Regions from separate parts of the Clostridium sp. 7_2_43FAA genome, predicted to be linked through region 2. Evidence: riboswitches for the same ligand, from Rfam matches in the RefSeq annotation. Region 2 holds a riboswitch; the other holds the start of a gene.
The links. Region 2 has a riboswitch for thiamine pyrophosphate ahead of thiT (energy-coupled thiamine transporter ThiT). Riboswitches for the same ligand answer to the same signal wherever they lie in the genome.

Region 1 (5,540 bases), 680 kb from region 2:
TTTCATTTCTCCCCATACATTAGTATCTTCCTTATATTTCTCTGCAAGATACTTTTGACTTTCTATTGCAAGCTCTTCACTAATCTCAGGTACTTTACTTACCAATAATTTAGCACTTTCTTCTGGATTTGCTATAGCTTCTTCATATCCCTTAGTAGTTGCTTCCATAAACTTCTTAGCTAAATCTTTTTTATTATTAACAGTATCTTCAGTTGCTGCAATAATTGGTGTATAATAATCTAAAGCTGGATCTAAATCTCTAACTGGTATATAGTTTATATCAAAGCCTCTTAACTTAGCTTCAATATTAGTCCACGCTTCAAATGTCCACTCAAAATCCAAATTATTCTTAGTCGCTATAAAGAAATCTTCTGTCCCTGCATCTACAATTTTTAACTTACTAAAGTCAGCTGCATTTTTCTCCATAACAGCTTTTAATATAGCTTGTTCCGATGGACTTCCCCATCCACCATAAACTTTATTTTCAAAATCCTTAACTGTTTCAATTCCCTTTTCTTTTGGAGACGCAAAGCCTGATGTATTATGTTGAATTATTGCTGCTATTGCTTTAACTGGAAGTGGACTATCTGATGTTCTTGCATATGTTAAATCTTCTTGATAGCTTACTGCAAAATCTCCTTTACCAGCAGCTAAAAGTTGAAGTGATGAACCTTCTGATGGTTGTATAATTTCAACATCTAATCCAAGATCTTTATAATATCCTTTTTCCTTTGCAACATATAATCCTGTATGATTAGTATTAGGTGTCCAATCTAAAATTACAGTTACCTTTTGTAAGTCTTCTGAATTTTTTACTTCATCATTTTTACTACATCCAGCAAATAATGTAAGTGCTGTTACTGATGCTAATACTACTGATATAATTTTCTTTTTTAACATTATTCTTTCACCTCTAAATTCATTGTTCTTAATTTTATTTCTTCATACTTAGTTTTTTATTATTCCAAGGGGTAAATAACTTTTCCATTAAAGAAACTAAAAGGAATATCCCCATACTTATAACTACTATAATTACTATTGATGCAAACATCTTGTCTAATGCATATGCACTTCTTGCTCTTGTCATATATACTCCAAGACCTTTATCTCCTCCAAGCCACTCTCCAATTACAGCTCCCATAATACTATATGTTGCTGCAATTCTCATACCTGAAAAGAAATTTATCATTCCATAAGGTAACTTTAAATGTAAAAATACATTAAGTTTAGATGCTCCCATTAGCTTAAAATGATTTATTAAATCCTTATCTACACCTTCAAGCCCATCAACTATACTAATTACTATAGGGAAAAAGCATACTATAACTACAACTATTATTTTAGGTAATGCTCCAAAACCAAACCAGATTATAAATAATGGTGCAAGAGCAACTGTTGGTATAGTTTGAGAAATAACAAGCACTGGATATAAAGCTCTTTTTATTAATGGAACCATATCCATAATCACTGCTAATATAATTGATAATGCTATTGCAATTAAAAATCCTACCATTCCTTCATATAATGTTGCTAAAATATGTGGTATCATAGTTTTAAAATCTTTAATTAATACTTCTATAACATCCGTTGGAGCAGGTAAGATATACTTTTCTATTCCTCCAACATTCACTATAATTTCCCATATAATTAATAAAATTAAAATAAAGACTATAGGTGCTATTTTATTTCCTATACTTCTTAATCTTTTCATCCATCGTCACGCCTTCTTTTTTATAGTCTATTTTAACCATAGATACTACTCTTGATGCACCTTCTTCAGTACAAATTTCTTGAGCTCTCTTTACTATTTCTAATAATTCTTCAAGTTCACCCTCCATTGTTGTTTCCATAGCTCCTACTTCATACTTAACACCAGTAGATTCTATATACTCAATAACCTTGTCCACAACAGGATAAATTCTATCCTCCATTACTGTTGGTATAACTTGAAGACTTACATTACAAAGTGACATAACCTTTTCCTCCTCTTAATATATTTAAAAGTAAATAAATCCTATTTTGTCCATAGCGTAAAAAAATACAGTATCTCTGATTAGAAATACTGTTTTATAGTTCAATTTGTATATTTATATTCAATAACAAATAATCTCCCTACGTTGGCATTATCCAAATCAGGTTCATGGGTCAAAATAGTATCAATTTTATCTCAGGCAGTTCACTGCCCCCCCAGATTTCTATTTACTTTTTATAATTCCATTTTATGCATATTCACTCTAAATGTCAAGTCAATCAATAATCCTTATCAATTAAAGAAACTTATTATCAAATAAATTTAAGAAGTCTATTACTTATTGCATACTTATTCTAAGTATCTCTTTTATTTGCTCCATATAACACAATTATAAGTCCTAAAATTCCTACTATTATTTTTATAGTTGCCATTGAAATTAAAATAGAAAATAATATCACTGAAATTCCAATAATCATAATTTTTAAAGGTGACGTTTGATTTTGAACAACTTTATACACATATATACCTAATAAAATTAAAACTGCTATCATAATTAGCATTGGTATACCAACAAACATAAGATTCATCATTTAACTTCTCACCTTTCCAAATTTAATGTATATCTCAACACAAGACTTTATTTTACTTTATTTATACATAGGAGCTATCACACAATTTAAAATTAATAAGCTTCGCGACATCTACTATAATTAAATTATTCTAATTAATGATTTTTGAATAATTTTTCTCTATACTCTTCAGTAATTCATTAAGCTCTATCTTCTTATAATCTGAAACCTTTTTAGCTACATCTATTATAGCACTTGGATAACCATATTCTCCATTTACCCATTCTAATGCTGTTGGTCCATCAGTTTCTATAAGTAATTTATCTAATGGTATTTTATCTAAAATTTCATTAGTTTTATCTGAATAACCTATATCTACACTTATTGTAAAATAACAACCAAGTTCAATATATTTTTCTAAAGTACTTATTTCTCCACTATACCAATGTATAATTGCCTTATTATAATTATTCTTTTTAAGAATACTATAAATTTCCTCTTCTGCCCCTTTTGTATGAATACTTACAAACTTATTTCCTTTAATACTTTCGTTTAATATAAAATTAAAAATTCTTCTTTGTGCTTCATAAGTACTTGTATCTTCTACCCAGACATAATCTAAGCCTATTTCACCTATTATTTCACTTTCATTTATGTATGGTATAAGATTTTCTAAGTTTCCTTTATATTCTGCTGCTTTCCACGGATGAATACCAAAGCATGGTTTAATAAATTCACTTTGTTTACTGTATTCTTTATTTTTCATATAGCTTTCTATATCCATACTATTAGCTAAGGTTAATATTTCATTCTTATTTATATCTTCAATTGCTTTTTCTATATTTTTTTCAAAAAAATCTAAATGTGTGTGTGCATCTATATACATATTTCCTCCATGAATTCTAATTGATTTGTTCAGTTTCTAATAAATTTTTTGTCTTTAAAATCAACCCCTGATTCATCAGCAATATATCGTTCTACTTTCATATGCAAATCATATTTTTCTCTAAGCCTAGTAATTTTTGCCATCATTGATGAAGCATGATGTACATCAAGAGATTGCTGGTCTTTCCACCTATCAATTAAAAGTACAGTTTCCTCGTCATCCATAGGAAAAAAATATTCGTATTGTATATTTCCATTTTCGGCACGAATATCATTTACAACTCCACTTGAGATCATCTCTTCTGCAAATTTTTTAGCATTCCCATTTTTACCTGTATAATAAATGTTTACAGTAATCGCCATTTTGATTTACCTCCTCAAATTCTAATTTAAGTAGCACACTTAACTCTTTCAAATTTACATTCTATAGTAATAATTTCTTAATTATGTCCTTTTAATGTTACTGATATAATTTCTGGTCTATTAAATACTCTTACTGGAAATAAACTATTCCCTAACCCCCTACTAACAAACATTGTAATTTTATCACTACTATAACTTCCACTAGTATATTTAGGGAAAAATCCTTGATTTGGAGCTATAATTCCTCCTATAAATGGAATTCTAATTTGCCCTCCGTGAGCATGTCCTGAAAAAACTAAATTTATATTATTTTTAGTATATATATCAAATAACTCTGGTCTATGTGAAAGTAAAATCTTAAATCCTTCAATACTTGACCAATTATTTAAATATTCCTCAATATTACTTATATCAGTTCCTTCTATATAATTTGATGTAATAAAAGATGGGTCAGATACCCCCAAAAGATATATGGTACTATTTTCTCTTTTAAGCTCTAATTTAGTATCATCTATGATATTAACTCCTGCTTCAATTAATCTATTCTTTATTTCAGGATATTTTCCTGACCATGCTTCATGATTTCCTGAAACATAATAAATTGGAGCAATTTCTATTGCACCATTAATAAATTCCATTGCTTTATCTAAGTTATATCTATGCCTATCTATTAAATCACCTGTAACTACAATGATATCTGGTGATAATTTTTCTATTTTTTCTAATATATTTGATTGCTCTTTCCCAAACATTTTATTGTGCAAATCAGAAATATGTACAATTGTAAAGTTATTAAAATTAGATGGCACATCATAGCTTGAGTAATTAAAACTAGAAATTTCAATACTATTATTTTGCCAAACGCCAAACACATATAATGCTATAATTAATAAACCTACTAATATCAACATCTTCATCCTTTTACATAAACCTCTCATTTCCCCACCATAATTATATACCGTTCCTTCATAATTAATAAGATTATTGTTTTTAAATAATATTATATTTACTATCTCTTTTATAATCTCATTTTTACATCCTTTAATTTTTTATTTAAATTTAGTTGCAAAATCATAACTCCTATTCCACTGATTAAAACCATTAAATAAAAACTTATCCCTCTACTAAGCAGCATAGCAGAACTTATCAGATTAATTGGGAATAAAGTCTTAAAAAATATTAAAAAACCTTTTTCTCCTATTCCTACAGCCCCTGGCAATGGTAATGCTGCTCCTGTAATATATAAGGTAGACTGAATCAAAATAAATTGAATTAAAGGTACAGATGACATTCCAATAGATTTATATATCCAAAACGGGATGCTATGCAATGCTAAAATTTGAACCGTGGTAGTAAGAATAGTTTTTGTTATAAAAACTTTATCATTTTTAATATAGTCTGCACCCTTTTTATACTTTTCTATCTCTATTAAGGCTTTTTCATTAAATATTATAGATTTCTGATAGTTAATATGTTTTAAAACTTTAACACATAAATTCACGACTTTAAAAATAAGCTTTTTTGAAAAAATAGATATCAATATTAATACTAATAAAAACACATTTAACAAAAGCCCTAAAAATAGTAATATACTAAACTTTCCAAGAGTTCCTTTTAAAAATTCAAATTTTATTATTACTCCCATAACAGCCATTGCTACAGTAACAATTTGATATGTTGCAAGACATATCAGTAACGCAAGCATACCATTAGAAATATCTATCTTTTTTTTATGCATATAATAAAGCTGC
Region 2 (5,540 bases):
TGATAATTATAGGAAAAGTCTATCTCTTTTTATTTTATTACCTTATATCTTCTTATTATCTTTTCAAGAAATTTAAGTTAATTATCAGTACTAATCTCTTTTATTCTTATTTTTGTTTCACTTTTATATCTCTTTATATAAACAATAGCATAAGCTAAATTTAATATAATACTAAGTAACGATATTCCAATCATAAATATACTATTCCTTGGAACCAAAAGCTCAACTGATTCTGTAAACCTTGGAAATGTAAAATAATACATAAACCAAGCTGCAAGAGTAAATGCCCTTGCTTGAAGCCAGGTCCCTTTTTTAATAAATATAGCTGGAATTGTAGAAGATAATATAACTATAAATTGAAGTGACGCTGATCCTGGAAAGTTTAAATATACAAAAGTCCAATTCCAAACATCATATGCTATTATCCAAAGAAGCGGCATCTTTTCCCAAATCATATCTTTTTCTTTTGAATTATCTGGCCCAATTTCTTTCCATCCATAAAATAAAGTTATTATTGATAAAACTCCAGCAATACCATTTAATATATTAGGTAAATTGCCCATAGAAAAATCTTGTACTACCGCCTCAATAATATTTGCAGATAATATTAAAGCAACTATCATTTTACTCCATTTCTTGACCCCTATTTTAGTAAATCTAACAAATATAAACCAAACACTTCCAGCAACTGCTGAATAAACCTTAATCCATTTAAACCAATATGTAACTCCATTACTTGACCATAATGGAATCATTATTATTGGTAACACAAAGAAAAATCCTATAGCAGCTAACTTTTTTCTTCTAAATAGTTCATTTAATGTTATTAGTCCAATTAATGCTGAAATCCAATGTATTATTGATAAAGTTCCTTTATGCTCTTTAAATATTGTATTATAAAAACCATTATTATACTCTATAGACTTCTCATCTAATATCTTTAAATTTCCATTATCTAATTCTTTTATTACATCACTTGCTTTACTCTTTATTATTATATTATTATTCTTATTTTCCCATATCTTTTCTTCCTTTATTTCTCCATCTCCAAATTGTTTTATTACTAATACATTGCCATTAGATTTAAACTTTAGCCTATAAAATAATCCACCTTCCCCATGCTTTCCATCAACTATTCCTTGCCAAGTTCCTGTTGGAAATTTTATATCTGTATTTGCTTTTGTAATAATACTACTAGTATTAAATATCACTACAGAAGTTATGATTGTAATAATAAACTTTAATAATTTGTCCCTAGATAATTTTTCAAAATAAATTCTCATACTAATCCCCTTTTTTTCTAATAGTTTAATATTTCTTATAAAATCCCTATTTTTCTCCTTTCATAATATATATACCATATTTTTCATATAAAATAATTATAAATAATTTCTATTTAACCTATAACTTTAAAATAAAAAAGCTATACACTAATTATAAATATAATGTATAACTTTCAATTTAAATAATATACATAATTTATTAATTAATAACTATAAAGCTCATTATAGCTTAAAGACAGCTTTATTTTAGGATTATCTCCTTGCTTTATCCATTGTAAGATTTCCTTCATATTACTTTCCTCAACTGCTACACATCCCCAAGTAGGAACTCCAACATCTACATGTAGAAATATAGCTGAACTTTTACCAATTACAACAGGGTATCTATTATAATCAATTACTAAAGCATATTTATATGAATTACTATGCTCTATTAAATACTCAGCTGAGTTCCATCTTCCATTTGGTTCTCCAAATTGCATTGTATTATAATAAGGAGAATTAACATCATCTATCCAATATTCTGATCCATCCAAAACTCTATATGGAACCCCACTTTCTGGGTTTTGTGCTGCTCCAAAAGCTTCTGTTAAACTATATACTCCAGTTGGTGTGCATAAGTCCATTTCATAGACATCCTTTGCAGCCTTCATTCCATTTTCTCCAAGCCTTGCAAACATACTATCATATTCATACCATTTTCCATTACTATCTTTTTGCCATAAGACTAACTCCGCTGTACCGCCCGTGCTTACTACTGAAATTATTTGTCTAGAATTTTGAGCAACATAAGTATTAGAAATTTTAGGCTCATTATTAGTAGGAATTGATTGCTGTATATTTGATGTATCAACTTTATTTATAGTATTTTCTTTTACTTCGTCTTCTTTTTTGTCAGATTCATCTTTTAAAACTAATTCTCTTTCATTTTCTTTTTTTATTTTTTCTTCTTCCGCATTTTTCTCTTCTTCTTTAACGCTCTTTTCTACTGAAGACTTTAAATCATTTATCTTATTTAAAACATTATTAGCCTCACTTAAATTTTATCACCTATAGATTTATTAAAACTATCTTTTAATTTGTTATAAAATTCTTCTTCATCACTATTCATATTAGGAATTTTCAAAGAACTAAAACTTTTATTTACTTCTTCTATTTGTATATTTAAACTTTTTTCCTTGTTAACTTTTACAAGATAAGTTCCAGTACTTCCTAAAACAATAAGTATCACTATAAGGAAAATACCTATTATTCTTGTCTTTTTAGTTTTTATCATCTTCTTCCTCCGTATAAGAAAATATATTTAGTTTCAATGTATTATATTAAACTCATTTATTATACTACATCGTTTTATATTTTAAATAAATAGTTAATTATTACAAAATTATTTCTTTAAAGTCTATTTATAGAAATTCTCTTAAAAGATTCATTATAAATGAAATATTATAATAATTAAATATTGACTTTTAATACAAATTTATGTAAACTTTACTTATAATTAAATAATTTAAGTGCTAGGGGTGCCTTATGGCTGAGAAATGATAATTCATTAACCCTCTTTACCTGATCTGGATAATACCAGCGTAGGAAAGTCACGATGTACTTTTGTAGAAATGATTATATCAAAGCTATAAGTATACCTCCTAGCAACTTTTAGGAGGTATTTTTTATGGATAATTTTATTAACACATTAAAAGAAGGTTTTACTGAAATTTTTAAAAACCCACTTTCTTTAGCTACTCTTATAGGAGTAGTAATTTTAATATTAGCACTTATTAAATTTAAGAAAATTAATCTAGATGCTAAAATTATGTCTAGAATAGGTATTGCTTTAGCTCTAGCTACAATACTTCACCTTATAAAGATTGTGGACTTGCCTAATGGTGCTGGAAGTATAAACTTAGGAAGTATGGTTCCTATTTTAATTATTGCTTTTATGTACGGCCCTGAAATAGGTATGCTTACTGGATTTTTATTTGGCGTTATCTATTTAATCATAAGTCCTTATATACTCCATCCAATTCAAGTTCTTTTTGATTATCCTCTTCCATTTATGGCTGTAGGACTTGCTGGATATTTTAAAAATAAAAAGCTCTTAGGTACCTTTGTAGGTATGTTTGTTAGATTTATATTTCACTTTATATCAGGCTTTTTATTCTTTGGACAATTTGCTCCTGAAGGCTGGTCTCCTATGATTTATTCCTTAGTTGCTAATGGGTTAGTCGTTGGAGGAAATTTAATTGTAGTCCTAATCATTATAGCGCTACTTCCAATAAATAGAATCATTAAGACCAGTAACAATTTCACATTATAATTTTTATTAATTATTATAGATTGAAATTTGATAATATTAATTTATTTAATTATGTATTATGATTATTTAGTAAAAATTTATTATTAGAAATCATTAAGTATTTAAGGAAAATAAGTGAATAGCAATATAATTAAACATATAATAAGAGCTAAATGTAATTAGCTCTTATTATAATTTATATTATCTATTTCCCTTATATAAATTTATTATGAATATAATATTATAATTGAGTATGACTTCATTTTAGGAACCTCTGATGTTTTAACTGTCTTTATTACTTCTACTCCTGCTTTATTAAAATCAGCAATTATATTCCATTTTCCATTTTTTGAAACTGGCATATATTGATTTATATCATAATCGTCTATTGAAGTTCCATTATATACTACAATTAAATCATTAATATTCTCTTCTATAATATTTAAATTTTTAAAATGCCATTTAATTACTCCAACATTTTCTTCTCCATTTAAAAAACTAATTTCAAGATTATTTAACTCTTCCCTCTTATCTAACCTAAAAGCTTTAAAATTCTTCCTAATTTCTATTAAACCCTTTATATAATTAAATACTTCAATATATTTTGCTTTATATCTCCAAAATATTGCATTTATGTTATCAGGGCTCTTATAACTGTTATGATCACCGTTTTTTGTTCTTAATATTTCGGCTCCACCTTGTATAAATGGTATTCCTTGTGCTGTTAAAATTATTGCAAGTGCTAATATATTTCTTCTCACTAAATGATTATCAAATATATTTTCGTCTTTTATTTTTCTATAATCTTTTTCTTTAATTCCAGGTGTTAAGCTTTTTTCGATTTGATCCCAAAGAGTATAATTATCATGTGCATCTACATAATTTATACTTTCTCTTGGGTTATATGTCAATGTATTTATAGATCCTTTTAATCCCTCTATTATGCTCCATGCTGTGGCTCCATCATGTTGATTTCCATTGACAAATCCATATGATGGACTATTATTTCCTCTTATAAAATCTCTAAAGGTATCATTAAATATGGAAAACTCTTCACCTCTTTGACTCCCCTTATAAGTTCCATTTGAAAGTACCGATTCGCCACCCTTCCACGGCTCTCCATAAATTAATATACTATCATCTATTTCTTTACTTACTTTTACAATTTCTTTCATAGTATCTATATCTATTAATTCCATAAGATCAAATCTTAACCCATCTATATTATAATCTTTAAGCCAATGTTTTATTGAATCAATTATAAACCTTCTAACCATAGGTCTTTCAGTTGCTATTTCATTACCACAACCTGACCCATTTGTAAATCTACCTCTATAATCAGTTCGAAAATAATATGCTGAAACTATATTATCTAAGCTTCTTGTTTCTTGCATATGATTATATACTACATCCATAACTACTCTTATACCATTTTTATGAAGAATTTTAATCATTTCTCTAAGCTCTATTATTCTTGATATTGGATCGTATGGATCACTTGAATAGCTACCTTCTGGAGCATTATAGTTCTTAGGGTCATATCCCCAATTTCTATTACCTTTTTTGTTTGATTTTCTTTCATCAACTGAACCAAAATCAAATACAGGTAGTAAGTGTATATGAGTTATTCCAAGCTCTTTTAAATGATCAATTCCTGTTTTTACAGTAATTTTTCTTTTCTTATCTTTATAAGTAGTCCCCTCCTCAGCCAATCCTAAATATTTACCCCTGATATTTTTATCTATTCCGCTATCATCACTTATAGTAAAGTCCCTTACATGTATTTCATAAATTATAGAATCTTCTTTTCTTAAAAGCTGTGGCCTTTCATCACACAACCATCCAAATGGCATTGATTTAACATTATTTATATCTATTAGAAATCCCTTTTCTCCATTTACTCCCACCGATACTGCATATGGATCTACTGCATAATTTATTTTTATATACTCTAATCCATTTCG

Region 1: it holds a riboswitch for thiamine pyrophosphate, as region 2 does, so the genes downstream of both, CSBG_RS04685 (thiamine-binding protein) here and thiT (energy-coupled thiamine transporter ThiT) in region 2, are expected to answer to the same signal.

Annotation. Positions count from the first base shown of each region.
Region 1 is NZ_JH815222.1:654,652-660,191, reverse strand. Features, by position in the region: gene CSBG_RS04695 (ABC transporter substrate-binding protein) at 1-900, opposite strand, end outside; gene CSBG_RS04690 (ABC transporter permease) at 935-1,711, opposite strand; gene CSBG_RS04685 (thiamine-binding protein) at 1,683-1,973, opposite strand; TPP riboswitch at 2,093-2,200, opposite strand; gene CSBG_RS04680 (hypothetical protein) at 2,326-2,562, opposite strand; gene CSBG_RS04675 (TatD family hydrolase) at 2,693-3,427, opposite strand; gene CSBG_RS04670 (antibiotic biosynthesis monooxygenase) at 3,457-3,789, opposite strand; gene CSBG_RS04665 (metallophosphoesterase) at 3,867-4,727, opposite strand; gene CSBG_RS04660 (lysylphosphatidylglycerol synthase transmembrane domain-containing protein) at 4,808-5,540, opposite strand, start outside.
Region 2 is NZ_JH815222.1:1,330,647-1,336,186, reverse strand. Features, by position in the region: gene CSBG_RS07830 (DUF5692 family protein) at 78-1,283, opposite strand; gene CSBG_RS07825 (L,D-transpeptidase family protein) at 1,487-2,047, opposite strand; gene CSBG_RS07820 (hypothetical protein) at 2,320-2,559, opposite strand; TPP riboswitch at 2,790-2,890, shown strand; gene thiT (energy-coupled thiamine transporter ThiT) at 2,953-3,597, shown strand; gene pulA (type I pullulanase) at 3,804-5,540, opposite strand, start outside.